2 regions of the Butyricicoccus sp. genome follow, and region 2 is predicted to be linked to the other one. Evidence: a T-box and tRNA genes for the amino acid it is inferred to sense, from the RefSeq annotation. Region 2 holds a T-box; the other holds one or more tRNA genes.
What was found. A T-box is a leader RNA that pairs with one kind of tRNA and senses whether it is charged. The one in region 2 lies ahead of ACWVX6_RS02495 (valine--tRNA ligase), so its partner is inferred to be a tRNA-Val.

Region 1 (15,866 bases), on a different contig from region 2:
ACACCGCGGATGCGCGAATGCCCAGCCGCTCAAACTGCGCAAGTATTTTGTCCGCGCCGTCGCCCATGCCGTACAGCGCGATCGGGCGCGTTTCCTGCTGCAATCGGCGCCAGACCGACTGCTCTAACGATAAAAAATCCATATTTTCTCCCATTCTATATACAAATGACATTTATCTAACTTTTACCGTAGGGCGGGTGCCTCACGGTAATTGTTTAATCCAATCCGCAGAATTGATATTGTGCCAACCTGATAAAACGGACGCGCAATGCGCGCCCCTACAATATTTTACATGGTACAGCATAATAAACCGACCGGAACACCGTATCTGTTTTCTCCCTACTATTATACGAAACCCGTCTGCGGATTGTAAAGCCAAAATTTTGCTTGTTTGCGGTTGCGGATTGCGCTCCCTTCATATATAATTATAATTAGTGAATGAGAGGTGTGTGGTGTTATGTCCAAACCGAACGGTATTGTGGCAATGAATCCGGAAAAATACCGCGAGATCGACGGCGTTGTGTTCGACGAAGCGAGCTATGCGCGGCACTGCCAGCCAAAAACCGAAGAAGCACCTGCTCCCGAGACCGCACCCGAAGCAAGCGAGCCGACACAGTCTGCCGCACCAGCACCTGTTTTCGCGGTTGACCCCTACCCGGAGGGCTGGTATCCGGCCGATGACGAACGCCCGCCGGTGCCCATCATGGGCGGCGCTGTCCCCTCGACAGCGGGTGAGGAAACCGTTGTCTCCGCATCCGGTGAAACCACCGTTATACAGACCGTTTGCGTGCCGTGCGGCTCAGGCTCCGGCTCGTATGTGACCTCGTACACCACCTCTTACCGCACCAGTTATTCCGGCTCCGGATCAGGTTCGTTCCGGTTCGGTTCCGGCTCGTGCCCGGTCGGCGGCTACGGATTGGAGCTGATCTGATGCAGGCGTTCCACTCCAACTGGACAAGGCCGTTTTTCGTCCGCAATCCCCATATGGAATACCGAATCGAGCCGTTTGAACTGCTCACGACCGCGCTTTCCGCGCTCGAGTGGCGCAAGGAGAACGGTTCGATCCGCATGATCTGCGACACACCTGCCAAGCGTTATTATGAATCGCTCGGGCTTTGTTTTTTGTGGGATGACGGCGTGTATCCTCTGTTGGACACCATGCCCGAGGACATAAACGCCACAGCCTTCTGGGCGGCCGGCAAGCTGTACGCGCTCTCCGCTATGCCATCGCCGTGTGTGATGCTTGATACAGATTTCATCTGCTGGAAATCCATCAGCAATCTGCTCGACGGACCGGACACCGCAGCCATCCACCGCGAGGACATTATGCCGTCCATCTATCCGGATCAAACGGCATTCGCCAAAACCGAAGGCTTCCCGCTTGATTCATTTGACTGGACGGTACAGCCGTTCAATACCGCGCTCGCCTATTTCGGCAATGACGAGTTCCGACGGTACTACACGGACACCGCCATCCGCTTCATGCGCTGCTCACCGGATGCCGACGACACACTCACCTACATGGTGTTCGCCGAACAGCGGCTGCTCGCCATGTGCGCCGAGAAAAAGCACGCACGCGCGGCTGCTCTCAGTGACCTGCCTGCACTGTTCGGCGGTGCGCAGAACGGATATTTTACCCATATCTGGGGCTTCAAGCAGCAAATGCGGGAGAATCCCGAGTTGCATGAGGATTTCTGCAGACGGTGTGCCGCAAGGCTGCAGAAGGACTTTCCGGAAGAATCCAAAACGATTGCGAAAATTGCGGAATTATCTCCGTTTTTTGCATAAAAAAAGACAGCCTGTCGGCTGTCTTTTGCTTTTTGTTTACGGAAAATGCAGCTATGTGCATTCTCCATTCAGAATTTACCGTTTCTCCCATGTCCGCCGCTGCTGGTATGGCTGACGCTGCCGGAAAATCCGGCTCCGCCGTGACCGCCGCCGGTCGAGTTGTTATTATTGTCATTCCGCGGAATCTGCCGCCGCTTCTGCGAGGTATAACGGTAAATATCGCGGCTGAGTGTCAGATTGAGACCGCCGTTTCCCACATACTGGTTTGCGGTCATCTGTGTACGCACGGATTTCATCTGCGAACGGAACACCATGCACACGATGAGTGCAATGACGCACGAAATGAGCAGCGACAGGCCGAATGCACCGCCGAGCGAAAACGAATCGTCCGCTGTGTCTTCCTGCGTACTGTCCGAAATCTCGACCTCATTATGCACTGGCACACCGGCTTCGCCGCCTTCGGCGACATGCTGCAAATACCACTCACAGCCGGAAACGAAGTCCGAAAAGCCGCCGTACCAGTCGTCGTTTCCGAAATTATCCAGGAAATACGACTCCAAATCCTGCTGGACCGCATCACTGAAAATCTCTTCGGCTTTCGCACCGTGCGCATAGGTCGCAAAATCGCGGTCATCCAGACTGATGAGCAACGCCACGCCGTCGCCGTCCTCGCTCGCACCCAGATCAAGCTCGTTGTAGAGCTGCTCCGCCGCGTCGTAAGCGCCATCGCCGTACGGCGTGTAGTCGTCAATCGTGATGATGCCGACGCCGATGCTGTACTTCTCCGCGATCGCCCTGGTCTTTTCCTCGAGCGTGTCAATCTGGGTCTGCGTCAGCACCTCTTCATAGTCGAACACGCGCGGCTTGTCTGCCGACGGGTCAATCGAATCCGTGCCGCCGAGCTGTGCGGTCTGGTCAGTTTCCTCCGTCTGGGTGGTCGAGTTGTCGCTCTCATCCGTTATATCGTCCTCAACCGCAAAGGCCGGAAACAGCAGCAAAAGCACTGCCAAGAGCGCAGCCAGACGCAGTTTTCTCTTGTTTTTCATCTACGCCGCCTCCTTACAGAAAATACAGCAGCGCCGTCAGCACCGCAGTCATGGGCACGGCAACGGCGGCAAACAGACCCCAGAACCGCTTTCTGTCCACCGGCAGGTCACCGACCATGCGTCCGTTCTGACCGTTCATCGCAAACATGTAATTCTTGCCGTTCCAGCGGGTATTCAGCATCCAGACCGGCAGCAGCGCGTAATGCACGCCGGTGCGTTTGAGGTGAATGTCCTCGCCGGTCGGCGTGACCGAGGTATACGGACGGCCGTTTCGCGCGGTTCCCTGCAGCGCATCCGACAGCGACTGCCGACAGCGCTTGTCCGCACGGCTGCTGCTCTCCTCGATGGAAACATCGAACTTATCCGCGAAAAATCCGGGCAGATAGGCGGTCGAGAACGGCTTCAGGCCGGCATAATCAAACGGCTCGATGGAATCCATATAATCATCCGGCATCTTGCGCGATGCATCCACCGGCACGCGGCTGAACGGCAGCGTACCCGCGCGCTGCACCTCGTAAAAGCTGGTCTCGGTGATTTCCGTGTCTCCGTGACGGAACACGCGCGTGGTCGTTGCCATGTAATTCGCGTTGCCTTCGGCTTCGCCGTCAAACAGCCAGAACGGCACATAAATGCCGCGCAGCTCCTCGATATGGTTATTATCGCGGAACAGCTTGGGCAGCAGCAGCTTTCCCTTGTAATGCTGCTTGAGCGCGGAAACCGCATCCTCCTTGCTCAGCTTGAACGGCAGTATGTAGTCCGGCTTGAGAATGCCGCTGAACTGCTCGGGAATGACGGTCGGGTTGCCGCAGTACGGGCACGAGGTCGCCGCCGTGGTCTCCTCGCAGATCAGCTGCGCACCGCAGGACGGACAGCTGTATACGCGCATCTTGTCCGCGTCCGCGCCCCAGTCCTCATCTGCGGAGGACTGCCATTCGCCGGTGTCGCTCCCCGTCTCCGGCTGAGACGCGGCCTGCTGTTCCTTTTCGGCGTACAGCTTTTCGATCTCTGCCGGGTCAAATGACGAGCCGCAGTAGTCGCATTGCAGCCGTCCCGCGGCGCCGTCGTAGTGCAGCGGTCCCGTACAGGACGGGCATTGATAGTTTGTTGCTTTGTCTGACATTTCTATCCTCCTTTGGAGAATCAGGAATTAGTAGTTAGTAATTAGTAATTATTTTTATGGTGAACGTGTTCCGCAGAGGGCGGTCAGCGGCCGCCCGTGTAAACCATCTGCATACCGTTTGATTTCGGGCGCACAATGTGCGCCCCTACGTTTCATTACTAATTCCTCATTTCTAATTACTAATTTCTTGCTTTTCCGCACTCCGAGCAAAACTTTCCCTGATTGACCGCGCCGCACGAGCACGTCCAGGCCGTATTCTCCGGTCGGGGTTTTCCGCACTCGGAGCAGAATTTGCCGGTATTGACCGTACCGCAAACGCATTTCCAGCTGTTCTGCTCGGGCTTGGGCCTGCCGCAGCCCATGCAGAATTTTCCGGTGTTGCCGGTCTGTCCGCACGAGCACGTCCACTCGCCTGCCGCCTGCGCCTGCTGCTGACCCATTGCGTACAGATTCTGCACGCTGGCGCCGCCTGCCTGACCAGCCATATTCATGCCCATGAACGCCATCGCCGGACCGGCGTTCGCGTTCGCTGCCGCAGACTTCATCGCCTCGGCCTGCGCGTGCACGAGCGATCCTGCCGCACGGGTCGGGTCGCGGTAGGCAGCCTCGCGCTGCATTTCCTTGATGGTCTTTTCATCCTCCTCGTCTGCCTTGACCGAGTTGACGCCGAACGACACGATCTCGATGCCGCGCAGCTCACGCCACTTGGACGAAAGCTGTTCGTTGAGCGCGTCTGCAATTTCCATCGTATGCGCGGGCAGCGCCGAGTAGCGCACACCATTTGCACCAATGCGTGCAAATGCGGGCTGCAGCGCGGTCAGCAGCTCGCTTTTGAGCTGGCTGTCCAGATTTTCCCGGCGGTATTCCTCTGCCATGTTGCCGCACACGTTGGTATAGAACAGCATGGGATTGACAATCTTGTAGCTGTACTCGCCGAAGCACCGCAGACCAATGTCCATGTCGATGCCCGCCCGCTCATCGAGCACGCGGAACGGCACCGGAGACGCGGTTCCGTACTTGTTGCCGGTCAGCTCCTTGGTGTTGAAATAGTAGACGCGCTGCGTGCGCGGCGCTTCTCCGCCGAACGTGAAGCGCTTGGCCATGTTGGCGAACATTTTGCACACGCTGTCACCAAACGAACCGGCGAAAATAGTCGGCTCGGCGGACGAATCGTAGACGAACTCACCCGGCTCGAATGCGGCTTCCACGACCTTGCCCTGATCGACGATCATCATCGCCTGTCCGTCCGCCACCGCGATGACCGAACCGCTTGTGATGATATCCTCGTCGCCCTTGGTGTTGCTCGACCGCTTGGTGACCTTTTTGCGGCCCTTGACCGCGAGCACGTCCGCGTTTATCGCATCACAGTAAAAATATTCCTTCCACTGGTCAGCCAGCACACCGCCGCCCGCGCCTGCTGCTGCTTTGATAAGTCCCATTTGACATTCTCCTTTTATCTGATAGAGTGCCGTTGTTTTACAATCTATACCTTAGTTTAAGAAATCCTATTTCCAGTTTACGTTTTTTCAGCGCAAAGCGCAAGTCCATTCACACACATTTCACATTTTTGTCAAGATACGGTTGTGCCATGCTATTTCTTTCGCTTTTTCGTAGACTTTCGACGTGCGGTGTGATAAAATAAGATATCTGCATACCGCATATTTCGGAGGCGGTACTGTCTGGAGGAGTAAACAATGGAAGCGAACAAGGAAAATCAGCAGAGCATTGAACAGGCGTTCAATCAGGCTCTGGACGCATATAAGGCAGGCAATTTTGCTGAAGCGGCCGGTCAGTGGCTGGCTCTTGCGGAGGACGGCTGCGCACCGGCGCAGCGTGCGCTCGGCTCGCTGTATGAGCGCGGACAGGGCGTGGAAAAGAATGCTGAGAATGCCTTTGAATGGACAAAAAAGGCGGCTGAGCAAAACGATCCGGTTGCTATGTTCAATCTGGCGTGCTACCATGACAAGGGCTTCGGCGTGAAAAAGAATCAGCAGACCGCGCTCACCTGGTACCGCAAGGCCGCTGAATACGGTCATCCGGAGGCTGCGGCACTGATCGCCAGCCTGATCGAGACGGGCGACCGCGGCTTGGAGAAGGACATGGACGAGGCTGTCCGCTGGTACCAGATTGCCGCAAACCGCGGCAACGTGCTGGCGATGGGCCGTCTGGCATGGCTGTACAGCACCGGTACCGGCGTTCCGCAGGATGCGGCCTTCGCCTTCCAGTATTTTCTCAAGGCCGCTCAGGGCGGCAACGCAGCGTGCATGATGAACACCGCCATCCTGTACGCACGCGGCGAAGGCACGCCGCATAACGCGCACGAGGCGCTCTACTGGGCCGAGCAGGCCAAGAAGCACGGCGCTCCGCAGGCCGAGCAGCTCATCAATGCCATCAAGAAGAACGGATAAGATCGAAAACCGGCGTTTTTACGTCGGTTTTTCTTTTTTTGCAGATCAGATCAAGCGGCACAGCTCATTTTCCTGTATCATGCAGGGACAAGGAGTGATTTTCATGCAAAACTGGCACGACAATGTTCTGCGGCTGATCGCTGAGATTGACCGCTGTATCCGTGCGCGCGAGGGCGAAACGCTGACACTCGCGTATTTAGCCCGGCTGCTTGACTGTTCGCCGTCGCAGGTTTCGCACACATTCGCAACTACGAGAGCATCGGTTACTGGGATTTTATGCAAAAGCAGGCTCGCATTCCCGGAGCGGATTTAGAAACGGTCAGCGCGCTTCTGCGGCAGCTTGTCCCCGAAGCCGAGCAGCAGATGGCGTTCATGAACGAGCCGAGCGGCCGCCGGCTGCTGTCTGGATACCGCACCCGGTCGTGTGTTCTATTTTGTGCACGATTGTGTACGTTTCTGGAAGTATATCCGGCCTGTTGTTCGATTTTGAAAAAAACAGTTGAAATTCCTTTTCGATGGTGATATAGTTATACAGTTACTCATTTTCACCTATTGGAAAGGAATTTCATGACATTTTATCAGGAATTACAGGTCAATCAGGCAGGCTCAAAGAAACTCATCCGCGAGAGTGCGTCACAGCGCGAAAAGCTGTACCATATTGCCGTGTACTTGACCAAAATTGCGATAACCGTCGCATTCTGCTTTATTTTTGTTTCACTTTACAGTCTGGGCTTCGGCGCGGACAACAGCATTGTCGGCGTAGTCGTGCTGCTGTATCTGCTCGTATTCCGCAGCGCACATCTGTGCATTCGCACAGGGCAGTCCACGCTGCTGCTCGCCGGATTTTTCGGCATTATGGCCGTCGGACCGCATGCAGCCAATCTGGCCGGCCCGGTCGGCGGATTGTTCATCAATGCTGCTGCGATTGCCCTGCTCATTCTGTTCGGCTGCCACGAGCCGAGAATGTTCAATCAGTCCACACTCGTGCTCGGCTATCTGCTGCTGTATGGTTACGATGTGAGCGGGCACGCCTATCAAATGCGCCTGTTTGGACTTGCTGTCGGTGCGCTTCTGGTCTGTGCGGTATTCTACGGCAACCATCGCGGCAATGCCTATGAGCTCTGTGCAGGAGACATCCTTCCTGCTTTCGATCTGCGCCATCCGCGCTCCAAATGGCAGCTTTGCCAGATCATCTGCGTTCCGCTCGTGCTTTTCCTTGCAGAGCTGAGCGGCATGCCGCGTGCGATGTGGGCGGGCATTGCCGCCATGAGCGCAATCCTTCCCGCGATGGACGATATGCGTTACCGTGTTCGCTGGCGTATCATCGGAAATATTGCGGGTGTTTGCTGCTTTTTAGCGCTGTATTTCCTGCTTCCGTCCTCGATTTACGCCTATATCGGCGTGATTGGCGGCATCGGTGTCGGTTTTTCCGCGAAATACGGCTGGCAGGCTGTGTTCAACACGTTCGGTGCGCTCGCTATTGCAACCAGCGCATACGGACTCAAAAGCGCGGTCGGTCTGCGTGTCGCGCAGAATGTGTTCGGCGTGGTCTTTGCGCTGCTGTTCTGCCTGATTCTCCACCGCATTTTCGCCCGCTGGGAGCGCTCTGCGAGTTGAGCAAACAGCCGTTCTGTGCAAATGCACGGAACGGCTGTTTCTTTTTTCCGCATACCGTCAACCATTTTCCCAAAACCAGTTGACATTGCAGTAAATCTGTGGTTTAATGCAATAAGCAAAACAACGAGGAGGAACTCCCAATGAGTGACATTTCCAGCAAGCCCGCACAGCGCAGCGCGTTTTCCGTGCGCGACATCTGCTATTCCGGACTGTTCGCGGCGGTCATCGCGATCATGGCGCAGATTTCCATTCCGATGCCCGGCGGCGTACCGATGACCATGCAGACGTTCGCAATCACACTGGCGGCTGTCGTTCTCGGCGCCAAGCTGAGCACGGTTTCAAGCGTAATTTATCTGCTGCTCGGTGCCATCGGCGTACCGGTGCTTGCGAACTTTTCCGGCGGTTTTGACAAGTTTATCGGTCCTACCGGCGGTTTTCTGATCTCCTTCCCGCTGATGGCGTTTATCATCGGCTGGGGCGCCGACCACCGTCATGTATTCCGCGGCGCGTATGTACTCGCACTGATCATCGGCACAATTGCCAACTACGTTGTCGGCACGGCGATGTTCTGCGTACTCATGAACAGCTCGATCGCCGCAGGCGTGACCGCGTGCGTGCTGCCGTTCATCCCGACCGCTGTCATCAAGGCTGTTCTTGCAACCGTGATCGGCTTTCTCGTTCGCAAGCGCATCCCGGGGCTCAAGGCATGATCCGGCTGCGCCCGCATCATCTGCTTTGCACACAAGGCTACTCCGGCAAGGGCTATAGCACAGAATTTGTGCAAAATATGAGTGCGATTGTGCATTCTCTGCGAAATGTACCGGGAACCCGAATTCGGCTTGTCTTTGGTTCGGATTCTCTATGCGCGCACTGCCCGCACCACACCGCCGACGACCTGTGCGAAGCACAGGAAAAGGTCTCCCGTTTTGACCGAAAGACGGTCGAATACTTTGATCTGCACGAGGGCGAGTATGTTTATCAGGACCTGATCCGTGCAATCGACACACAAATGACCCCGGCCATGCTGGAGGATATTTGTCGCGGATGTGCGTGGTACCCCGTCAGCGCCTGCAAAAAGAATATCTGCGGAAAATGAAATGAGGCACACCGAAAGGTGTGCCTCAGCTTGTCGAAAAAGTCAGATTTCTATTTTGCGCTTCGTGCGACAGCACGTATAAAATAGAATTTGCGCAGCAAATTCATAAAAACCGGGGGCGTGGTCCAGACCACCCTCTCTTGCCGCTATGCGGCAATTCACCTTGTGTACCTCGGTTTTTACACAAGGGAAGAAAAAATGTGTCCGGAGGACGCGGTTTTTCTTCAGCATTCGATCGAAAGCGTGGTTTCGATCGAGAGGCTGCCCGAAAAACGATAGTTTTTCGACAGCCTCAGGCACACCGAAAGGTGTGCCTCTCCCCCTGTCGTCCGAAAACATGTTGTCACTTCTCACAATTTATCATGTCCAGTTTCAGATATTCCTACAAATTTCCATCAAGATATTGACAACCACCTTAAAGGTGGTTATTCTTATCTTATAACAAACACCTTACAGGTGATTATCAAAACAGAGGTGAGGCCAATGAAACGCTTCAAGCTGTCCAACTCCGAGGAAATTCTGATGGACACCTTATGGCGGGAAAACCGTCCGCTCACAACGCTGCAGCTTGCCGAAAAAGTTACGGAAGCCCGCTGGAACACCAATTATATCGACAAACTGCTCGGTCAGCTTGTCAAAAAAGGCATGGTGCAAGTCAGCGGTCTGCTGCAGAACGGACGCTATCAGTCGCGGCAGTTTGTCCCCTGCTACACCAAGGACGAATTTCTGGCGAACATGCTCGAGGAGCAAGGCGTGAACCAGGCACTGTTTGCCCGAATCGCCGTGGCGCTGTTCAAAAAACCTGCCAAATCAAACGAATCCGAGCAGGAAGAAAAGCTGATTGCCGAGCTGGAAAAAATGGTCGATCAGTATGAAGCTGCGCTGCAGAACAAAGAAGAGAAATAATATGCAAATAACCCTGTTTTCCTTTATATCTGCACTTTTGTGGAGCAGTTTGTTGATCATCGTAATCTATCTTGTGCGGTGCACACGCTTCCGGCCGCATTTCGGCGTGCTGACCATGGTGCTGCTGTACCTGTTCTGCGCCGCGCGCTTGCTGCTGCCGCTCGAGTTTCCGCACGCAGTGATTGTGAGCGACAGCGTCGTGTATCCGCGCATCTACAGCTTTCTGACGCGCAAGCCTGAGCCGGTCACACACCTGTCGGTCGGACTGCTTTTGTATGCAATCTGGCTGTTCGGCACAGTTTTTCTGCTGATTCGTTACGCGCTGCAGTATCGCAAAGCCATCCGCGCTGCGCGGCAAGCCAGGCCATGGGACAGCCGCACGGCTTCCCTGCTGAGCGAGATCCGGCGTCAGACCGGCCGCACCATCAAAGTTCGCGGACGTACAGCCGCGAATATCGAATCCGCCTTTGGCGTAGGTGTGCTGCGCCGATATATCATTCTGCCGAACAAGACGTACACAGATGCCGAGCTGCACTACATTCTGCTGCACGAGTACACGCATTTTCTCAACCATGATACGGCTGTCAAGCTGCTCGTAACGCTGTACTGCATCATTTTCTGGTGGAATCCGGTCGTATACCTGCTGCAGAAGGATTTGGAACAAACGCTCGAGCTTAAATGCGACCGTGCGATTGCACAGACGCTGAATGCGCAGGAACGCACAGCCTATCTGCGCGCCATCCTCGCCGCGATGAAGCAAAGCTGCACACAGCAGCCGGTGCCGCAGCCGTCCACGGCCCTGTTTCGCGCCGAGGCGGACAAGGCCATGCGGGAGCGATTCACCGCCGTGCTCGCCTGCGCAGAGCAGCCGAACGGCCGAACCGCAAGCGCCGTACTCATCGGCAGCTTTGCCGTCCTGCTGGCACTGTCGTATGCGGTGCTGCCGCAGCCGGCATTCGAGCCGCCGGCCGAGCCTGACAGCAGCTCGACCGTCTATTTTGACGACGAGAATGCCTATCTCAAGCAAAGTGCGGACGGACGATACTGGCTGTGCATTGACGGCCACAAGCCGTATGAGCTGACAGAAGGTGACGTGCAATTTTATCTGGAGCACTCGGTTTTCAAATATATCCGCGAGACCGAGCAATAAAAGGCAGCTGCCGAAGGATAGCGGCAGCACAGAGAGTAAAAGCAAAATGTGGGACGAAAATAGAAGCAGCTGAGATGTGGGGTCTCAGCTGCTTTTGTGCAGACAAAAGAAAAAGCCACTCAAAATGAGTGGCTTGGTGGTGGACATTAACGGGTTCGAACCGCTGACCTTCCGCACGTCAAGCGGATGCTCTTCCAGCTGAGCTAAATGTCCAAATCAGGGATGGCGGCTGCCATCCCTGCTGGCTGCAAATTTTTACTTGGTCTTGCTGCGGCCCAGATACTCACCGGTACGGGTGTCGATCTGGATGCGCTCACCCTGCTCGATAAAGATCGGAACCTTAACAACAGCACCGGTCTCAACGGTAGCGGGCTTGAGTACGTTAGTAGCAGTGTTGCCCTTAACGCCCGGCTCGGTCTCAGTGATCTCGAGCTCAACGAACAGCGGCGGCTCAACTGCGAAAACGCTGCCCTTGTAGGAAAGAACCTTAACGTTCTCGTTCTCCTTCACGAAACGGAAATCGTCGCCCAGAGTATCCTTGCTGATCGGAATCTGCTCGTAGGTCTCGTTGTCCATGAAGTAGTACAGGTCGCCTTCATTGTACAGATACTGCATCTCGCGGCGCTCTACGAAAGCCTCCTCGAACTTAGCAGTCGGGTTGAAGGAGGTCTCAGTAACCGCACCGGTTACGACGTTCTTCATCTTGACACGAACAAAAGCAGCGCCCTTGCCCGGCTTTACATGCTGGAACTCAATAACCTGCTGTACCTGACCGTCCATTTCAAAAGTTACGCCGTTACGAAATTCACCTGCGGTCATAATCGCTATGCCTCCAAATAATAGTATTTTTTACATCATTAAGCATCATTCGACTGTTCATACAAAACAGTGCTTGTATATAATACCCTATTTTCGCGTATTTTGCAAGAGGGTAACGCATATTTTCTTGAAAATTTTTATTGCGGTGGAACTCGGCGCTTTCCTGCACTGGTTGACCGGGGCATACGAACTGCCGCAGGCGGGTTCGGCCCTAACGGGGCGGCTCCTTTTCCTGCACCGGTTGACCGGGGCATACGAACTGCCTCAGGCGGGTTCGGCCTAACGGGGCGGCTCCTTTTCCTGCACCGGCGGACCGGGGTGCGCGAACTGCGTTAGCGTGTTCGTCCCTAACGGGCGGCTCCTTTTCTGCACCGACCCAGCGGGGCACTCGAACTGCCGCAGGCGTGTTCGCCCTTTCCGGGCGGGAAGTTTTCCGCTGAACCTCAGCGGGGGGATTCGCCGCCGCTGCGGCGGGAGCGTCGCGGCGCCCGCCGCGGGGGCAAAAAGGAAGGACAACCTGCGGTTTTCCTTCCTCTTTGAACTCCTACCTTTCCCTTGCTTCCTAATCTGGCGCAGATTGCCGACATGTGACCGCTTCGAAAAGGAGTACGGCAGAGGATTTTTTCTACCGTGTCTTTCGTAACCTGTTCGCAGTGTCAGATGCCATTCTGCTACACATGTGATTTCATCTAAGCAAGCGCGGCATGACAGTGCCGCGCAATTCGTCAGCGCGTTATATAGACAGCACCTGCGAAGATAAATTGTACCAAACGCTTAATTCGTAGGTGCCTTCCGGTATAACGCGTTAAAGAGTTGCGCGGCACTGCTATGCCGCGCCTTGCGCAGAGTAGCCCATATGTGTAGCAGTAATGTATCTGCCCCTGCGAACAGGTTGAGAAAGATACGGTAGAAAAACTCCTCTGCCGTTCCCCTATTTTCGCAGCGGTCACATGTCGGTAATCTGCGCCAGACTCTCCAAGGGAAAGGGGAGAAAATCAGAGGGTGGAAACCGCAGGTGTCTACCCTCTTGTGCCCCCGCCGGGTAGGCGCACTCCCCGCTGAGGTTCAGCGAAAAACTTCCCGCCCGTCAGGGGCGAACACGCCTGCGGCAGTTCGAGTACCCCGCTCAGCCGGTGCAGAAAAGAAGCCGCCCGTTAGGGGCGAACACGCTTACGCAGTTCGCGTCCCCCGGTCAGCCACTGCCGAAAAGACCGCCTGCGCGGTTCGCATTTCCTCAGTTGCCCTATGCCGAGAAAACGAAAAAGGCACCGCTCACGCGGTGCCTCTTCCCTTCTGTGGATATGTCAGCCGCTCAGCAGCAGCAGTTGCCGCAATTACCGCAGCCGCCGCAGGTATTATCACCACAGGTACCACAGGTACCGCAGGAACCGCAGCCGCCGCTGCCCTGACCGCAGCATACCCAGATCAAGATGATCAGGATGATGATCCACCACCAGGAATTTTCGCCCCAGAAGCCGTTAGAAGAACACATACTGTCATTTCCTCCTATCAAAGATTTCATTACATTCTATGGTAAGAGGCCGAAAGTGGTTACACATTCTCCATTCTCAATTTTCAATTCTCAATTTTCACCAATACGCCGTCCTTGTGCAGACCGATAACCTTTACGGTGACCGGATGATTTTTCTCCGCCTGATCCTCTATATATACAGGAAAGCCGTAGCGTCCGTGCGCCGCCCACAGGCCGCCGGTCGGGTGCTCGGGCAGCGCATACAGCGTGCGGCCGACAAACTGCTTTCGATAGGCAGTGCTGAGCGTCTCCGCCACCTGCTTTGCCCGCTCGGCGCGGGCGGTTTTGGTCTGCTGATCGAGCTGACTCGGCATGGCGGCCGCCTTTGTGCCCTCGCGCACAGAATACGGGAATACATGCACGGACGCGAACGCGCATCTCTCCAGAAAGGCCAGCGTCTGCGTAAACTCGTCCTCAGTCTCGCCCGGAAAGCCGACAATCAAATCGGTCGTAACCGAGCAGTCCGGAAACGCACGTCTCAGCCGCTCGACACACCGGTAAAATTCCTCGCTCGTGTAGTGGCGGTTCATGCGCCGGAGAACGGTATCGCAGCCGCTCTGCATGGACAAATGGAAATGCCGTGCGAGATTGGCAAAGCCGGCAAGCCGTTCACAAAACGCATCGTCCACCGCCCGCGGGTCGAGGGAGCCAAGCCGAAACTGCACGTTCGGCTGCGCGGTCAGCAGCTTCTCCAGCAGCTCGGTGAGCGGCACCTGCGGCTCGAAGTCCTTGCCGTAGGACGCGATCTCGATGCCGGTCAGCACGATCTCGTGCACGCCCGCGTCAGCCAGCCGCGCCGTCTGCTCGAGCGCCTGCTCGACCGGCAGTGAGCGCACCCGCCCTCTCGCATACGGAATGATGCAGTAGGTGCAGAAGTTGTTGCAGCCGTCCTCGATCTTGAGCAGCGCGCGCGTGCGGCCGTGCGGGATACCGGCAGGCAGAGTCTCAAAGCCGCTGTCCTCGCTCTCACGCACCTGTACGGCCTGTCCGCTGACGGCCTGCTCGCACAGGTCGATCACCTGCGCCCTGTCTCTGGTACCGCAAATAAGGTCGATCTCGCCGGTGGCGCGGACACGCTCCGGATCGGTCTGTGCAAAGCAGCCGCACGCCGCGATAACCGCGTTCGGATTGTCTCTCCGCAGCTTGTGGAACGCGCGGATATTCTTATGGTCGGACACCGATGTTACCGTACAGGTGTTAACGATCACGGCGTCCGCGTCCTTATCCACGATCTCATGTCCACGCGCCTGCGCCAGCTGACTGAGCGCCTGCGTCTCAAATAAATTAACCTTGCAGCCCAAGGTGAAAAAAGCAAATTTCACAAATGTACATTCCTTTGCTCTCAGCGGCCCGACACGCGCTCTGTGAACGCCTATATATAATAGGTAACACCGCATAATTGAACAAGAGCGATTTGCGAGGAATTTTGCGTACTAACGAGGCGTAGTTTTGCGGTAATACTTGATGTATTACCGTGAAATTACAACGAAGTTAGGACACAAAATTACCGCAAAGCGCCGCAGCTTTAATTGTGCGGTGTTGCCTATGGTGTTCGATCGGGTTACAGCGTCTGTAACCTTACTCTCGTGCGCGTGCGGCCGCTGTGGATTTTCGCTGTCGATTCCTGCGTTTTTTTCGCGTTTGACAGGCTCTATTTTATCACAAAAATGCGAAATTTCAAAACAATGTTTGACAAACCTGTTCGAGCATGCTATACTGTAACCGTAATGTAACTTTGGAATGTAACCATTTTGTAACTATAAGGAGTGCAGATAATGCCTACCACCAAGAAGAATAACCTTCTGGAATACAAGGGTCACCCGCTGATGCGTAAGGAAAACATCATCTATTACGGCTCGATGAGTGACTCTCACATCATTATGATGCAGATCCTCGAATCTAGTGATTACAAGGGTCTGCCGGTTGCAAAGCGTGTATCCGTACAGCTTCAGCAGACCGATCCCAACGTACGTATGAAAGAGCGTATCGTCAAGAAAACCGAGAAGAACAGCATGTGGGCAGCGATGGATATTGCATCCATCTGGCTCGGCAGAGCACTGCACACGAAGTAAGACTTCACCGCAGCTTGCTGCGGCAGTGTAAAGGCTGTTTTCTCCCATTTTGAAACGGAGGCTTCAATTTCATGTCTTTTTCTAAAAAACTCGCTCGCTTCGCACTTTCCGGTGCACTTGCGATGTCGATGGTCCTGCCGAACTCGCTGGCAGTATTTCAGGCCAAGGTAAACGCAGATTCGCTTTACCTGCGTCAGTCCCCCGGCGGTGCAGTGATCACGACCCTCTCCAAGGGTACCACGGTTGCGGTACTGAATAACAGCTCCAGCTGGTACAAGGTATCCGTAAACGGCAAGGAAGGCTACGTCAGCGG
Region 2 (15,866 bases):
TCCTCATCCAGTTCGGAGCCGATGACGCACAGACGGCCGGTGTAATCGGCAGTGCCGCGGCGAATTTCGGGTGCGCCCGGAACGTAGTCAAAGTGCAGCCACTCGCCGCCGTCTGCGCACGGAACGATGCCCTTTGCACGCAGTACGGTGCCGAGCGTAACATCACCGAGCGCGGTAAGTGCCGCGTTAAGCTCGGCCTCGGTGTACTTGCGGGTCGTTTCCTTACCCCAGGAGGTGAATACCTCGTCAGCATCGTGGTCATGGTCGTGACCGCAGCAGCAGTGACCGTCGTGGTCGTGATGATGATGGTGCTCGTGGTCATGCTCATGCTCATGGTCGTGGTCGTGGCAGCCGCAGGTGCAGTGCTCGTCATGCTCGTGATGATGCTCGTGCTCATGCTCGTGGTCATGCTCGTGCTCGTGGTCATGCTCGTGCTCATGGTGGTGATGATGATGCTCGTGGTGCGGCTCGTGCGCGATTTCCTCGAGAACCTCCGCAACGAGGTCGCGGCTGCCTTCCATGGTGGAGAGCAGCTGCTCGCCGGTCAAATCCTTCCACGGGGTGGTAACGATGCGGGCGTGCTCATTCAAGCCGCGCAGCATGGCAACGGTCTCGTCGAGGCGCTTCTCCGGGCACTCAGCCGTGCGGGACAGCAGGATGGCACCGGCATGCGCCACCTGATTCTCGAAAAACTCACCAAAGTTCTTGAGGTACATCTTGGCCTTGAGCGCGTCAACAACGGTTACAAAGCTGTTCAGCTGAACCTCGAGGTGCGCGTTCTGTACCGCAGCGATAACATCCGACAGCTTGCCGACGCCGGACGGCTCGATCAGGATGCGGTCCGGATGGTACCGGTCCACAACATCGTGCAGCGCCTTGCCGAAGTCGCCAACCAGCGAGCAGCAGATGCAGCCTGCGTTCATCTCGTTTACAACAATGCCGGCATCCTTGAGGAAGCCGCCGTCAATGCCGATCTCACCGAACTCGTTCTCGATCAGAACAACCTGCTCACCCTTGAGCGCATCGGCCAGCAGACGCTTGATGAGGGTCGTCTTGCCGGCACCCAGAAAACCGGAAATAATATCAATTTTAGTCATGCTTTGTCGCTCCATTTCTATGCACGGCACAGGGATTCCCGAACCGTACTTAAATTTTCCGAACGCTTATATTATACCACATTTATCGAAAAAAGAAAAGCTATTTGGTTAGCGGGCGCTAATCTTTCTGACTGCGCGGCGCGTGAGAGAGCCGCGACGCAACAAAACCCCGGCCCTGTCGCTTGACAAGACCGAGGTTCTGCGGGTATAATATACCCAAGGGATGTTGCTAAGCAACCAGACCTTTCCGTATCATAGTTAAACTAAGATGACCGTTCGGGCCCTACTCCGAGCGGTCATCTTGCTTTTATACAGAAAATGTACAGCAAAATCACTGCACATACCAACAGCTGTACTGCCTTTTTCTGCATCCGCGCCACCTCCTTTCCTCCTCGAACTGAGGAAAGAAAGAAGATCTGACCGCTAATGGAACAACATCCGCTTATAGTATAGCATATCCTGCGGAAATCTGTCAATCAACCGCCTTTACAGGCGTTTTTTTATTTTTTGCACAAAAAAAATGGAGAACGGAACGCATTTTCCATTCTCCACTTTCCATTCTCAATTTGAATTATTCTCCCATCACCTGAAAGACAATATCCCGCACGCGGTTGCGGGTATCGCACTCCACAAGGGTCAGATTCTGCCACGGGCCGATGGTGATCTCGCCATTCACGAACGGGATAACGATAAACGGGCTGAGCAGCGCCGCCTTGATGTGCGACGAGCCGTTATCATCGTGCCAGGTATCGTGGTGGTGGTAATGAATGACCGCACCGGTCTCATCGCGGTAGGGCGAAAAGACGTCCATCGCCGCCTTGAGGTCATGGTAGACCATGCCCGGCTCAAACTCGAGCGTGGTCAGACCGGCAACGCCGCCGGTGGTAAAGCCGGTGATCGTGCCGGACTTCATGCCGGTCTTGCGGCAGGCGTTCTGCACCGCTGCGCGGAAGTCATCGGTAACGTCAATCATGCCCATGTGGGCCTTGGTTTTGTAGGTTTTGGTTTCGGTATAAACAGGCATTTGCGATTCTCCTTTAGAGGCACTCTAAGTAGCGGCCGTACAGCGTTTTGCTGAGGTCGGCGGCGTGACGGAGCAGCGTCTGACGGCTGATATAACCGCGCGCGTACGCAATCTCCTCCAGACATGCGATGTAGCGGCCGCTCTCATCCTGCACGCGGCGGACAACCTGTGCGGATTCGAGCAGATTCTCGGCGGTACCGGCATCCAGCCAGACGAAATCCCGGTCGAGCTTTTCAACGTGCAGCTGACCGCGTTTCATGTACTCGATATTGACATCCGTAATCTCCAGCTCGCCTCTTGCCGAGGGCTTGAGTCCGCGGGCAATCTCCATAACCGAGTTATCGTAAAAATACAGACCCGGAATGATATAGTTAGACTTCGGATAGCGCGGCTTCTCCTCGATGGAAATCGCACGGCCCTGACCATCAAACTCCACAACGCCGAACGCACGCGGGTCATCGACATAGTAGCCGAACACGCAGGCGCCGGATTTCATCTGCACGGCACGGTCCAGATAGCTCTGGAAATTGGGGGAATAGAAGATATTATCGCCCAGAACAAGGCAAACCGAGTCATCCCCGATGAACTGCGAGCCGATGAGCAGCGCGTCCGCGATGCCGCGTGCAACCTCCTGCACCTCGTAGGTGATGTTGACGCCGAAGCGGCCGCCGGAACCGAGCAGACGGTAGAACGGGCCTTCCTCTCCGGGCGGGATGATGATGAGAATATCGCGGATACCGGCCTGCAGGAGCGCAGCCAGCGGATAGTAGATCATCGGTTTATCGTATACCGGCAGCAGCGGTTTGCATACCGGACGTGTCATCGGGTACAGGCGCGAGCCCTTACCGGCGGCAAGAATGATTCCTTTCATTGGCTATTCCTCTATCTATATGGTTTTGTGAGATTAGTATAGCACATTTCGGGCAAATAAGAAAGCAATTTTCTAATAAAGCAGAGAGTGGAGAGCACTTCGCTCTCCACTCCTCACTCTTTCTCAATCGTCAGCACCGAATGATACGGCATCGGCTTTCCGTCCACGGCGTTATCGCGCGATGCGCCGCTGAATTCATACTCGTACCGGAAATCCAGCCCGTCGAGATGCGCCTCCTTGACGTTTTTCGTATCCGGTGCATCGTATTCCCAGCCGTCGTCAATGATGTCATCCCTCATGTGGGCGGCATACAGCCAGCTCCATTTGGCATACGCGGCCGCAAAGGCGTAATACACCGTCATGCGCTCCTGATAGCCGCACGAGCCGTTCTGCGAATCCGAAACCACCGTCACAGACTGCACATAGCCGTCCGCATCGGTTTCGACCGTCACATCGGATACAGAATCGCCCAGCGAGAAGAAATACCTGCCGCCCATTCCCACGTCGCTATTCCAGCTGCCGTCCGGCCGGACATACGGCGCCATGCCCTGATTATATTTCAGGCAGTCGTTGCAGTTCTCCACATACTCCGCAAGAGTCAGCTCGCCGCGATTGGGCGGCAGCTTGGCGTACAGGTCAATGCCGTAACCTGCGGCTGCTCGCAGCGCGATCACCAGCAGGTACAGCGCCACTCGATACCAGCGCACCTCCCGCTCGCGGACAACGATGCTGCACCCGTTCTCCAAATCCCACGGGAGCTCCTCTTCTTTGCACGCGCGGTAGCACTTGTAATTGTAGTACCAGTCGAAGAGCGGCAGCGCATAGCAGTTGCCGTAGCCGAACACGCCCCACAAACGGGCATATGCGGTGCGGATGGACAGCTTTTCTCCGTCCTCATCGCGGACGGACAGCCCGAATATCCACTTGCCGGGCGTTGTGCCCCAGTAATGCAGCAGCACCGGCTCGAACACGAACGTCAGCAGCCAGCTGACATACCCGCACGCGAGCGTCCACGCCAGACTCGCCCTGAAATTCTCCGGATTGATGCGGAACACCCACTGCGACAGCATCGACCACAGCAGACCATACAGTCCGGCATCCACATTGCGGGCAAGGTAGCGCCGCCACGGACAGCCGGTCGGCGGGATGCGGTCTTTCTCGCGCGGGTCGTCTGCGGGCAGCACGATGGACTGATACCGGTCTACATCCAGCCCGTTCCACTCCGCTCTGTCCTCGCAGATGGCGCGGCACATCGCATACGCCAGTTCGCTCTCGCGGATGTCCCCCTGCAATACGTCGAGCTGGCCTGCCGCCGCCTCGGGCAGCGCTTTCTCGCCGCTCTCGATGGCGCGGATGTCGGGCACGCTCAGGCGCAGCCGCCGCAGCAGCATGATCTTCCGCAGTGTCTGTACATCATCCTCGGTGTAGTCGCGGTAGCCGTTCTCTCCGCGTGTCGGCTTGAGCAAGCCTTCCTTCTCGTAAAACCGGATGTTCGCCCGGGATAAGCCCGTCCTGCGCTCTGCTTCCGCTATGTTCATACGATCACCTTCCCTTCTATTGATTACATTATAAGGGATAAAGCGGGTTTACAGTCAAGTGTTTTCGGGGAAAATGTTAAGAAAAAAGAGTGGATAAAACTCCACTCTTTCTTATTTTAATTCAGCTTAATTCAGCGCTGCAATGGACTCTTCCAGCTTTGCGAGGTGCTCGCGCAGCTTTTCGGCCTTTTCGCGCTCGGCTGCAACAACCTTCTCGGGTGCCTTATCGACAAACTTCGGGTTGTTCAGCTTCTTCATAACAAAGTCGATATCAGCCTCGACCTTGCTCTTTTCCTTGCCGAGACGGGCCCGCTCGGCCTCGAAGTCGATGAGGTCGCCCATCGGCATATAGATCTGTGCGTCGCCGGTGACGACAGAAGCCATCTTCGCAGCGTCCGCCGGAACCGCGTCGATCAGTTCAATCTCGGAAGCGTAAGCCAGCTTGGGGAAGAAGCCTGCGCCTGCGGAGAAGGTGTCCTTCTTCTCGGTCAGGATGAGCACCTTGGCCTTCTTGGAGGGCGGTACGTTCATCTCGGCACGGCGGTTGCGGATGGCGCGGACAGCGTCCATCAGGCTCTCCATCTGTGCCTCCTCCGCGGCAAAGTGCAGCTCGTCCTTGTATTCCGGCCATGCGGATACCATAACGGACGGGCCTTCATGCGGCAGCGCCTGCCAGATGGTCTCGGTGATGAACGGCATGAACGGGTGCAGCAGCTGCATCGCGCCGCTCAGCACATAGCAGAGCACCTTCTGTACGTTCTCGTCGCCGGTCTGCAGACGGGTCTTTGCAATCTCGATATACCAGTCGCAGAAGTTCTCCCAGATGAAGTCGTTCAGCTTGGCAGCTGCCAGACCCAGCTCGTACTGGTCGATGTTGCGGGTAACATCGGCAACCAGTGTGTTGAACTTGCTGATGATCCACTTGTCCTCGATGGCAAGGTCGCTCGGCAGCTCGACTGCCTTGTCCTTGTCGATGGTCAGGTTCATCTGGATAAAGCGGGATGCGTTCCAAATCTTGTTGCAGAAGTTGCGGGACGCCTGTACGCGCTCATCCGAGAAACGCATATCGTTTCCGGGGCTGTTGCCGGTTGCGAGGGTGAAGCGCAGCGCATCCGCGCCGTACTGGTCGATGACCTCGAGCGGGTCGATGCCGTTGCCGAGCGACTTGGACATCTTGCGGCCCTGTGCATCGCGCACCAGACCGTGGATATAAACCGTCTCGAACGGGGTCTCGCCCATGTGCTCCACACCGGAGAAAATCATGCGGGCAACCCAGAAGAAGATAATGTCGTAGCCGGTAACAAGCGTAGAGGTCGGGTAGAAATACTCCAGCTCCTTGGTCTTATCCGGCCAGCCGAGCGTGGAGAACGGCCACAGCGCAGAGGAGAACCAGGTATCCAGTACGTCCTCCTCCTGATGGATATGCGTGCCGCCGCACTTCGGGCAGGTGCATACATCGGTCTTGGAGACGGTCATCTCGCCGCAGTCCTCACAGTAGAACGCCGGAATGCGGTGACCCCACCACAGCTGACGGGAGATACACCAATCGTGTACGTTTTCCATCCAGCGCAGGTAGGTCTTGGAGAAGCGGTCGGGCACGAACTTGGTCTTGCCCTCGTTTACTACGTCCATCGCGGGCTTGGCGAGCGGCGCCATCTTGACGAACCACTGTGCCGAGGTCATCGGCTCAACGGTGGTGCCGCAGCGGTAGCAGGTGCCTACGTTGTGCTCGTGGTCCTCAATCTTGACCAGCCAGCCGCCTTCCTCAAGGTCCTTTACAACCGCCTTGCGGCACTCGTAGCGGTCCATGCCCTCGTACTTGCCGCCGTTTGCGTTGACGGTCGCGTCCTCGTTGAACACGAGAATCTGCTCGAGGTTGTGGCGCTGACCCATCTCGAAGTCGTTCGGGTCGTGGCACGGCGTAACCTTAACACAGCCGGTGCCGAACTCCATGTCAACGTACTCGTCACCGAAGATCGGAATTTCGCGGTTCATGATCGGGAGGATGCAGGTCTTGCCGATCAGGTGCTTGTAGCGCTCGTCGTTCGGGTTGACGGCAACGCCGGTATCGCCCATGAAGGTCTCCGGACGGGTGGTCGCAACGACCAGATCGCCCGAGCCGTCCGCGAGCGGATAGCGGATGTGCCACAGCTTGCCCGGCTGGGTTTCGTACTCAACCTCAGCGTCGGACAGAGCGGTCGCGCAGTGCGGGCACCAGTTGATGATGCGGTGGCCCTTGTAGATCAGGCCCTTGTTGTACAGGTTTACAAAAACCTCGCGGACAGCCTTGGAGCAGCCCTCGTCCATAGTGAAGCGCTCGCGGTCCCAGTCGCAGGAGGTGCCGAGCTTCTTGAGCTGGCTGATGATGCGGTTGCCGAACTTGTCCTTCCACGCCCATACGCGCTTGAGGAACTCCTCACGGCCGAGGTCGTAACGGGTCAGACCCTCCTCCTTGCGGAGGTTCTCCTCTACCTTGATCTGGGTTGCAATGCCGGCGTGGTCGGTGCCCGGCATCCACAGCGCCTCGTAGCCCTGCATACGCTTGGTGCGGATGAGGATATCCTGCAGAGTCTCGTCGAATGCGTGGCCCATGTGCAGCTGGCCGGTAACATTCGGAGGCGGGATAACGATGGTGTACGGTTTCTTGTCCGGATTGACCTCGGCGTGGAAGAAGCCGGAATCGACCCAGAACTTGTACAGCTTGTCCTCGACCGATTTCGGGTCGTAGGTCTTAGGCAGTTCGCTCATTGATCTATCTCCTTCAATTTGATTTACGATATACATGCGGGATACTTCTGTGCAAACAAAAAAGAGCATACTCATCCCGACAACAGGACGAAGTATGCTCCGTGGTACCACCTGAATTCGCGTAAAGACGCGCACTCGTTGCCCCGTAACGCGGGTTAGACGGAACAGCTTAACGAAAATTCGGCTGTTCTGCTCCAAAGCGACCTTCTTCTTCCCCGCCGAGGTGCTTGCACCGACCGCACCCTCTCTAAACGCGCAAAGGAAAAATACTCCTCTTTTTCACTGCATTTGTGCTATTAACTTTAATAGTATAGCTGTTAAATTCGGGTTTGTCAAGGGATATCCCTTGTTTTCCGGCACTGACCCTCTGGGGCACTTGAACCGCGCAGGCGGTTCACCCTATCCGGGCGGCAGCTTTTTTCAGCACCGGCTGAGCGGGGCACTCGAACTGCGTGAGCGTGTTCGCCCCTGACGGGCGGCTTCTTTTCTGCTCCGGCTGAGCGGGGTACTTGAACCGCGCAGGCGGTTCACCCTATCCGGGCGGCAGTTTTTTCGCTGAACCTCAGCGAGGGGGATTCGCCGTCTGCGGACGGCGGGGACGTTGCGGCGCCCGCCGCGGGGGCAAAAAGGAAGGGACACCTGCGGTTTCCCTTCCTCTTTGAACTCCTACCTTTCCCTTGCTTCCTAATCTGGCGCAGATTTCCTATATGTGACCGCTTCGAAAAGGGGAACGACAGAGGATTTTTTCTTCCGTGTCTTTCTCAACATATTCGCAGTGTCAGATACATTACTGCTACACATGTGATTTCATCTAAGCAGGCGCGACATAACAGTGTCGCGCAAGTCGTCAGCACGTTATAATGGACAGGGCCTACGAAGATAAATTGTACCAAACGCTTAATTCGCAGGTGCCGTGCGGTATAACGTGTTAAAGAGTTGCGCGGCACGGTTATGCCGCGCCTGCGTAGAGTAAACCGTATGTGTAGCAGTACGTTGTCTGTGAACTGCGAATATTTTGCGAAACAAACGCAACGGTAACCCGACTGCCGTTCCCCTATTTCGCAGCGGTCACATGTCGGCAATCTGCGCCAGACTATCCAAGGGAAAGGGGTGATTCACAAGAGGGTGGAAACCGCAGGTGTCTACCCTCTTGTGCCCCCGCCGGGTAGGCGCACTCCCCGCTGAGGTTCAGCGAAAACCTCCCGCCCGTTAGGGGCGAACACGCTCACGCAGTTCGTGTGCCCCAGTCAGCCGGTGCAGAGAAAGGAGCCGCCCCGTCGGGGCGAACACGCCTGCGGCAGTTCGAGTGCCCCGCTCAGCCGGTGCAGAGAAACAGGCTCCCGCCCGGCAGAAACTTACGACAGTCTCCGCTTAAACTCCTCATACCCAAACATGCGCACGACCTCATCCGTGCCGTCGGCGCGCCGGATGGCGATCAGCGGCAGCGGCATGCCGTTAAACGTATTGGTCTTGACCATGGTGTAGAGCGCCATGTCCTCGAACACGACCTGCTCACCGGCGCCGAGCGCCACATCGAACGAATACTCACCGATGACGTCGCCTGCGAGGCAGGAGCGGCCGGTCAGCAGATAGGTGAACGCCTTTTTGCCCGGCTCGCCGCCGCGGTACACCGGCGGACGGTACGGCACCTCGAGCACGTCCGGCATATGGCACGCCGCCGAGGTATCCAGAATCGCAATGTCCTTATGGTTGTGCATCACCTCGAGCACGGTGGAGACCAGATAGCCCGCATTCAGCACAACGGCCTCGCCCGGCTCCAGATAAACCTGCACCTTGTACTTTTTCTGCAGATAATCAATGCAGTGCACCAGCGTTTCCACATCGTAATCCGCACGGGTGATATGGTGGCCGCCGCCGAGGTTGATCCATTTCAGGCCGTCCATATACTGACCGAAATTCTGCTCAAATGCAGCGACAGTCCGCACCAGATCGTCCGAATTCTGCTCGCAGAGCGTGTGGAAGTGGAAGCCCTCAATGCCGTCGAGCAGCTCCGGCTGAAAATTCTCTATCGTAATGCCGAGGCGCGAATCCGGACCGCACGGGTCGTACATTGCGTGGTCGCTCGGCTGCGTGGAGCACTCCGGATTGAGCCGCAGGCCGCAGCTCTTCCCTGCTGCACGGGCAAGGCTGCCGTAGGCCTTCCACTGCGTGAACGAGTTGAACACAATATGGTCGGCGTACTCCAGAATCTCGCGGAACTCGCCCTCCGCGTAGGCCGGCGCGTAAACATGGGTCTCGCCGCCGAATTCCTCATGACCGAGCCGTGCCTCGTACAGACCGGAGGCCGTTGTGCCCGCCAGATACTCCCGAATCAGCGGGTACACGGAAAACATCGAGAACGCCTTCTGCGCCAGCAGGATCTTCGCGCCGGTGCGTCTGGCAACGTCCCGCAGGACGGCCAGATTCTGCACCAGACGGTTTTCATCGAGCAGGTAGCAGGGCGTAGGAAGCTCAGTAAATTTCATATCAGTCCACCAGTACCGGCTTGTCGTTGATCTGCCACGGCAGACCCCACTTGTTCAGCGCCTCCATGTACGGATCGGGATCAAACTCCTCGACCGTGTACACGCCCGGCTTGTTCCACTTGCCGGTCAGCAGCATCGCCGCGCCGATCATCGCCGGAACGCCGGTGGTGTAGCTGATGGCCTGCGAGCCGACCTCGCGGTAGCACTCCTCGTGGTCGCAGACGTTGTAAATGTAGGCGGTCTTTTCCTTGCCGTCCTTCTTGCCGGTGAAGATGCAGCCGATGTTGGTCTTGCCCTTGGTGCGCGGACCGAGCGTTGCCGGATCGGGCAGCAGCGCCTTGAGGAACTGGATCGGCACGATCTGGTGGCCCTCAAACTCGATCGGGGTGGTGGACAGCATGCCGACGTTCTCCAGGCAGTTCATGTGAGTCAGGTAGGACTGACCGAAGGTCATGAAGAAGCGGATGCGCTGCACGCCCGGAATATTCTTGGCGAGGGACTCGATCTCCTCGTGGTGGAGCAGGTACATGTCCTTGTGGCCGACCTGATCGAAGTCGTACTCGCGCTTGATGCTCATCGCCGGAATTTCAACCCAGTGACCGTTCTCCCAGTACGAACCCGGTGCGGATACCTCACGCAGATTGATCTCCGGGTTGAAGTTGGTCGCAAACGGATAGCCGTGGTCGCCGCCGTTGCAGTCCAGAATGTCGATGGTGTCGATTTCATCGAACAGGTGCTTCTGTGCGTAAGCGCAGTACGCCTGCGTTACGCCCGGGTCAAAGCCGGAGCCGAGCAGAGCGGTCAGACCGGCCTCCTCAAACTTTTTCTTGTACGCCCACTGCCAGGAGTAGTCAAAGTACGCGGTAAAGCCCTCGTCCTTGCAGCGCTTCTCGTAAATGGCGCGCCACTCCGGATCGTCAGTGTCCTCCGGCTCGTAGTTTGCCGTATCCATGTAGTTTACGCCGCACTTAAGGCACGCATCCATGATGGTCAGGTCCTGATACGGCAGCGCAATGTTCATCACGATGTCCGGCTTGTACTCGTCGATGAGCGCGCACAGCTCGTCCACGTTGTCCGCGTCCACCTTGGCGGTGCGGATCTTGGTTGCGGTCGTGCCGTCCAGCTTCTCCTTAATCGCGTCGCACTTGCTCTTGGTGCGGGACGCGATCATAATTTCCTCAAAAACGTCGCTGTTCTGGCAGCACTTGTGGATAACTACGCCGGCAACACCGCCGCAGCCGATGATCAATGCTCTTCCCATTGTTAATTCCTCCTCATTTTTAACTGTATATATAATTTAGATTTATTGAATGGTCTTTATTTGTTAAACTGCCGCTTGAGAAGCGAACGGAACTGCGCCGCACCCGCGGCGGGGGCAAAAAGGGTAGACACCTACGGTTTCTACCCTCTTTGAACACCCGTTTCCCTTGTTGGGATAGCTTGGGTGCAGACGGTAGACTGCGTAAGCAGGAAAAGGGGAACGGCAGTCGGGTTACTCTTGCGTGATTTTCGCAAAATATTCGCAGTTCACAGACAGCGTACTGCTACACATGCGGGTTACTCTACGCAGAGCGCGGCATAGCAGTGCCGCGCAAATCCTTGGCACGTTGTAACGCACGGCACCTGCGAGGATAAATTGCACCGAACGCCTAATCCGTAGGTGCTGTCCACAAACTCCAGACTTACGAGTTGCGCGGCACTGCTATGCCGCGCCTGCTTAGATGAAATCACATGTGTAGCAGTAATGTATCTGACACTGCGAACAGGCTGCTCAAGAGGACGGACTCCGAAGGTAGTTCGTCCGCAGCAGAGAAAAAATCCTCTGCCGTTCCCCTATTTCGCAGCGGTCACATGTAGGCAATCTGCGCCAGACTATCCAAGGGAAAGGGGTGAAAATCAGAGGGTGGAAACCGTAGGTGTCTACCCTCTTGTGCGCCCGCGCGGCGTCAGCGCACTCCCCGCTGAGGTTCAGCGAAAAACTCTCCGCCCGGATAGGGCGAACCCGCCTGCGGTAGTTCGTGTGCCCCAGTCAGCCGGTGCTGAAAAAAGGCTGCCGCCCGGAAGGGGCGAACACGCTCACGCAGTTCGCGCGCCCCAGTCAGCCGGTGCAGAGAAAAAGGCTGCCGCCCGGAAGGGGCGAACCCGCTTGCAAAACGGATACCCAAACCCAAACCGGAGCGGTTTTCTCACGATTCCGTTATTCTTCCACCTTTTCCAGCAGCTTCTGCACATAATTCGGCAGATAGAACGCACCTTTGTGCAGATTGGTATTGTAATATCTGGTTTCCAGTCCCAGACTGTTCCACCAGTCCGGATTCAGATCGCGCACCGGATGCACGCCGCGCGACGAAAAGCCGAACAGCCAGTGTCCGGACGGGTAGGTCGGGATATGTGCCTGAAACAGACGGCTCAGCTCAAACGAGTGCACGATATTGCGGTGCGCTCTCTGGCACGCCAGCGCATCGCCCTTGTAGAACGGGCTTTCGTGCTGGTTGACGAGCACGCCGTGCTCCTTGAGCGCCTTGTAGCAGTTGCCGTAAAATTCCATCGTGAACAGGCCCTCGCCCGGGCCGAACGGGTCGGTCGAGTCGATGATGATAAGGTCGTACTCGTCCTCAATCCGGCGGATATACTTTAATCCGTCCTGATAGAGAATGTGCACACGCGGGTCGTCGAGCGAACATGCCACACCGGGCAGGTACTCTTTGCAGACCGCGACAACGCGCTCGTCAATCTCCACCAGGTCGATGTGCTCGATGTGCTGATAGCGGCACAGCTCGCGGACACAGCCGCCGTCACCGCCGCCGATGACGAGCACCTTTTTAATCTTCTCACCGAGCACGGCCATCGGCACATGCACCATCATTTCATGATAGATGAACTCGTCCCGCTCGGTCAGCATCATGTAGCCGTCCAGCGTGAGAAACCGACCGAATTCCTCGCATTCAAACACGTCGATGCGCTGAAAATCGCTCTGTTCGGTGTAAAGCTGACGGTCTACCTGTATCTGCAGCCCAACCGTCGGCGTGTGCATTTCAGTAAAGGTAAGTTGCATGAGTGAAACGCTCCTTTTATTCCGGGCTGACAACGCCGCGGATGACCTGCAGGTTGTTCACCTCGGGGTCCTCGGTGCCGAGCAGCATGCAGTTCTTTTCCTTGGCGTAGCGAATATAATCAAGAATATCGCGGGTGATACGCTCACCGGGCGCGAGGATCGGGATGCCGGGCGGATAGCACATGACAAACTCCGCGCAGATGCGTCCGACCGACTCCTCGAGCGGCATGGCCTTCTTGTCCGCGTAGAACGCCTCCTGCGGGCCGGCGACCACCTGCGGCGAGATGTACTCCTGCCGCATGAGCGTTGCCTTGTCGCGCTTGTAGCGGCGGCGAATGTCCGCGAGAGCGGCCACCAGACGTTCGAGGTCGCGCTCTCTGTCACCCACCGAAACATACGCCAGCAGGTTGCCGAGATCGCCGAACTCGGTCTGAATATCATAAAAGTCGCGCAGAATGTCGTACACCTCGATGCCCGCCAGACCAACATCCAGCGTGTTTACCGCCAGCTTGGTCGTGTCGAAGTCGTATACCGTGTCGCCGTTGATCAGCTCGCTGCCGTAGGCGTAGTAGTCACCGAGGGCGTTGATCTCCTCGCGGGCGTAGGTCGTCAGGTCAACGACTTTTCGGAAAATCTCCTTGCCGTGCAGTGCAAGGTTCTTGCGCGAAATATCCAGGCTGACCATCAGCAGGTACGAACCCGAGGTCGTCTGCGTCAGGTTGATGATCTGGCGAACGTGCTCCGCGTTCATCGACGGGCCGCACAGCAGCAAGCTGGACTGCGTGAGCGAGCCGCCCGACTTGTGCATGGAAACGGATGCTAAATCCGCGCCTGCCGCCATCGCGGAGACCGGCATATTCTCACCGAAGTAGAAATGCGTGCCGTGCGCCTCATCGGCCAGCACCTTCATGCCTGCCGCGTGCGCGAGCCTTACGATTTCCCGAATGTTCGAGCAGATGCCGTAGTAGGTCGGGTTGTTGACGAGCACCGCCTTTGCGGACGGGTGCTTCTCAATAGCGGCCTTCACGTCTGCAACCGACATACCGAGCGAAATGCCCAGCCGGTCATTCATCTGCGGGTTGACGTAAACCGGAATCGCACCGGTCAGTACGAGTGCGTTGATGACGCTGCGGTGTACGTTGCGCGGCAGAATGATCTCGTCGCCGCGTTTGACCACGGAGAGAATCATCGCCTGTACGCTGCTCGTCGTGCCGCCCACCATCAGGAAGGCGTGCGCCGCACCGAACGCATCGGCGGCCAGCTCCTCGGCCTCGCGGATAACGCTGGTCGGGTGGCACAGATTGTCGAGCGGCTTCATCGAGTTGACGTCCACCGTCATGCACTGCTGACCGAGGAATTTCGTTAATTCCGGTGAGCCGCGTCCGCGCTTGTGGCCGGGTACATCGAACGGCACAATACGCATGTCTTTGAAGTTTTCGAGCGCCTCCATGATTGGCGCACGGGATTGATCCATAAAAATGCCTTCTTTCGGCAGAGAATGATATACTGCGCTTTCGCGCGAAGCGCGCATGAAATACAAATCTGCGCAGCAGATTGATAAAAACCGGGAGCATGTATCACGGTTTTTATACAAGGAATAAAATTTGTGTGCCGCGCAGCGACGCGCAAAGTTTATTGTGAGACAAATCCGAACATCGTTCGGTTTGTCTTTTTCGATTGAAAATGTATTTTCAATCGAAATCAGTAGATGTTCTTGCCCGAAAATATCTCAATCATCTCTCGTCTGAGGTCGGAGTGAATCTTGAGTCTTGTTTTCGGCGGCAGCTCATAGATGTCGGTATTGAACAGGTAGTTCTGCAGATCGACCTCCTTGAGCAGCATTCTCGTGTGGAACAGATTGGACTGGTACACGTTAATGTCGTAGGCGTCGTACCGCTCGAGCGTTTTCGGGTCGATAAAGTCCTGAATGGACGTCATATGGTGATCCATGAACAGCTTTTTGCCCTCGATATCGCGGGTAAAGCCGCGCACGCGGTAGTCCATGGTGATGATATCCGAATCGAACGAGCCGATCAGGTAATCGAGCGTAGACAGCGGCGTGATCTCGCCGCAGGTGGCAACATCAATATCCACGCGGAAGGTGGCAAGGCAGGTATCCGGATGGTATTCCGGATAGGTATGCACGGTAACATGGCTCTTGTCGAGGTGCGCGACAATGGTATCCGGCTCGAGCGCGGGCTTCATGTGCTCCTCCGCGATGAGAAAGGTTACCGAGGCGCCCTGCGGGTCGTAATCCTGCTTGGAAATGTGCAGCACATGCGCACCGATCATCTCGGTCACCCGCTCGAGAATGCCGGTCAGTCGTTCGGAGTTGTACTGCTGGTCGATATATTTGATGTAGTCACGCTGTTCGCGCTCGGTCTTTGCATAGCAGACATCATAAATGTTGAAGGACAGCGCCTTGGTCAGGTTGTTGAACCCGTAAAGTTTAAGCTTGTTCTGCATTTCATATCCTCACAATACCAAAAAATCCCCAGGCGAAAGGGGTACACACGGTACGCTTTCACTTGAGGATGATCGTTCCCTTTGCAGGTCATTCCTGCATATTCCGTAGGTTTTAGGCAAGAGGAAAGAGTCTATATAGCAAGAATCGTTACTTTTACTACTCTTATTGATCGTTTCACAAGTGTGATGCGCCCGCGGCACACGGCTTTTAGTCAGCCAACTTATAAAATTCAATAAGGCAACAAAGTTGCCAGTTTCGGCATTTGACCCGGCTGTCCGTATGGCCTTGGCACCGTTTTCGCGCAGAAACCGGGCGGTCAAAGAAATTCTGCTGAAAGGCTTCGCCTCTCCGAATAACTTTTATTATAAGGGAATCCGAGTGCAAATGCAAGATTTTATTGCAGAATTTAATGACTGTCGCGAAACTACAGTTTCGCCGACAAGAGGAACAGACCGTGGGCCGTTCCAAAGTCGTCCAAAAGTTCCTCCCGATGGTCGAAACTTTTTCCCTCTATAAGTATAAAAACCGAACGCTATCCTTGCGCGGCTTCTCGGCCGCGCTGCGTGGCACATGTCCCCGG

Region 1: it encodes a tRNA-Val, which carries the amino acid that the T-box ahead of ACWVX6_RS02495 (valine--tRNA ligase) is inferred to sense. The anticodon was not compared.

Annotation. Positions count from the first base shown of each region.
Region 1 is NZ_CDRQNY010000012.1:30,125-45,990, reverse strand. It holds gene ACWVX6_RS05955 (FkbM family methyltransferase) at 1-142, opposite strand, end outside; gene ACWVX6_RS05950 (hypothetical protein) at 458-931, shown strand; gene ACWVX6_RS05945 (hypothetical protein) at 931-1,788, shown strand; gene ACWVX6_RS05940 (TPM domain-containing protein) at 1,857-2,834, opposite strand; gene ACWVX6_RS05935 (hypothetical protein) at 2,848-3,954, opposite strand; gene ACWVX6_RS05930 (SPFH domain-containing protein) at 4,134-5,393, opposite strand; gene ACWVX6_RS05925 (tetratricopeptide repeat protein) at 5,649-6,362, shown strand; gene ACWVX6_RS05920 (hypothetical protein) at 6,466-6,675, shown strand; gene ACWVX6_RS05915 (FUSC family protein) at 6,930-7,979, shown strand; gene ACWVX6_RS05910 (biotin transporter BioY) at 8,120-8,689, shown strand; gene ACWVX6_RS05905 (DUF1284 domain-containing protein) at 8,686-9,075, shown strand; gene ACWVX6_RS05900 (BlaI/MecI/CopY family transcriptional regulator) at 9,559-9,981, shown strand; gene ACWVX6_RS05895 (M56 family metallopeptidase) at 10,034-11,131, shown strand; tRNA gene ACWVX6_RS05890 (tRNA-Val) at 11,269-11,344, opposite strand; gene efp (elongation factor P) at 11,387-11,953, opposite strand; gene ACWVX6_RS05880 (hypothetical protein) at 13,263-13,442, opposite strand; gene mtaB (tRNA (N(6)-L-threonylcarbamoyladenosine(37)-C(2))-methylthiotransferase MtaB) at 13,526-14,803, opposite strand; gene ACWVX6_RS05870 (hypothetical protein) at 15,257-15,553, shown strand; gene ACWVX6_RS05865 (C40 family peptidase) at 15,625-15,866, shown strand, end outside.
Region 2 is NZ_CDRQNY010000004.1:40,835-56,700, forward strand. It holds gene ACWVX6_RS02475 (CobW family GTP-binding protein) at 1-1,097, opposite strand, end outside; gene ACWVX6_RS02480 (YjbQ family protein) at 1,669-2,121, opposite strand; gene rfbA (glucose-1-phosphate thymidylyltransferase RfbA) at 2,135-2,992, opposite strand; gene ACWVX6_RS02490 (MerR family transcriptional regulator) at 3,106-4,530, opposite strand; gene ACWVX6_RS02495 (valine--tRNA ligase) at 4,657-7,278, opposite strand; T-box leader at 7,359-7,570, opposite strand; gene nspC (carboxynorspermidine decarboxylase) at 8,634-9,764, opposite strand; gene ACWVX6_RS02505 (saccharopine dehydrogenase family protein) at 9,766-11,025, opposite strand; gene speE (polyamine aminopropyltransferase) at 11,962-12,819, opposite strand; gene ACWVX6_RS02515 (aminotransferase class I/II-fold pyridoxal phosphate-dependent enzyme) at 12,836-14,293, opposite strand; gene speD (adenosylmethionine decarboxylase) at 14,521-15,285, opposite strand.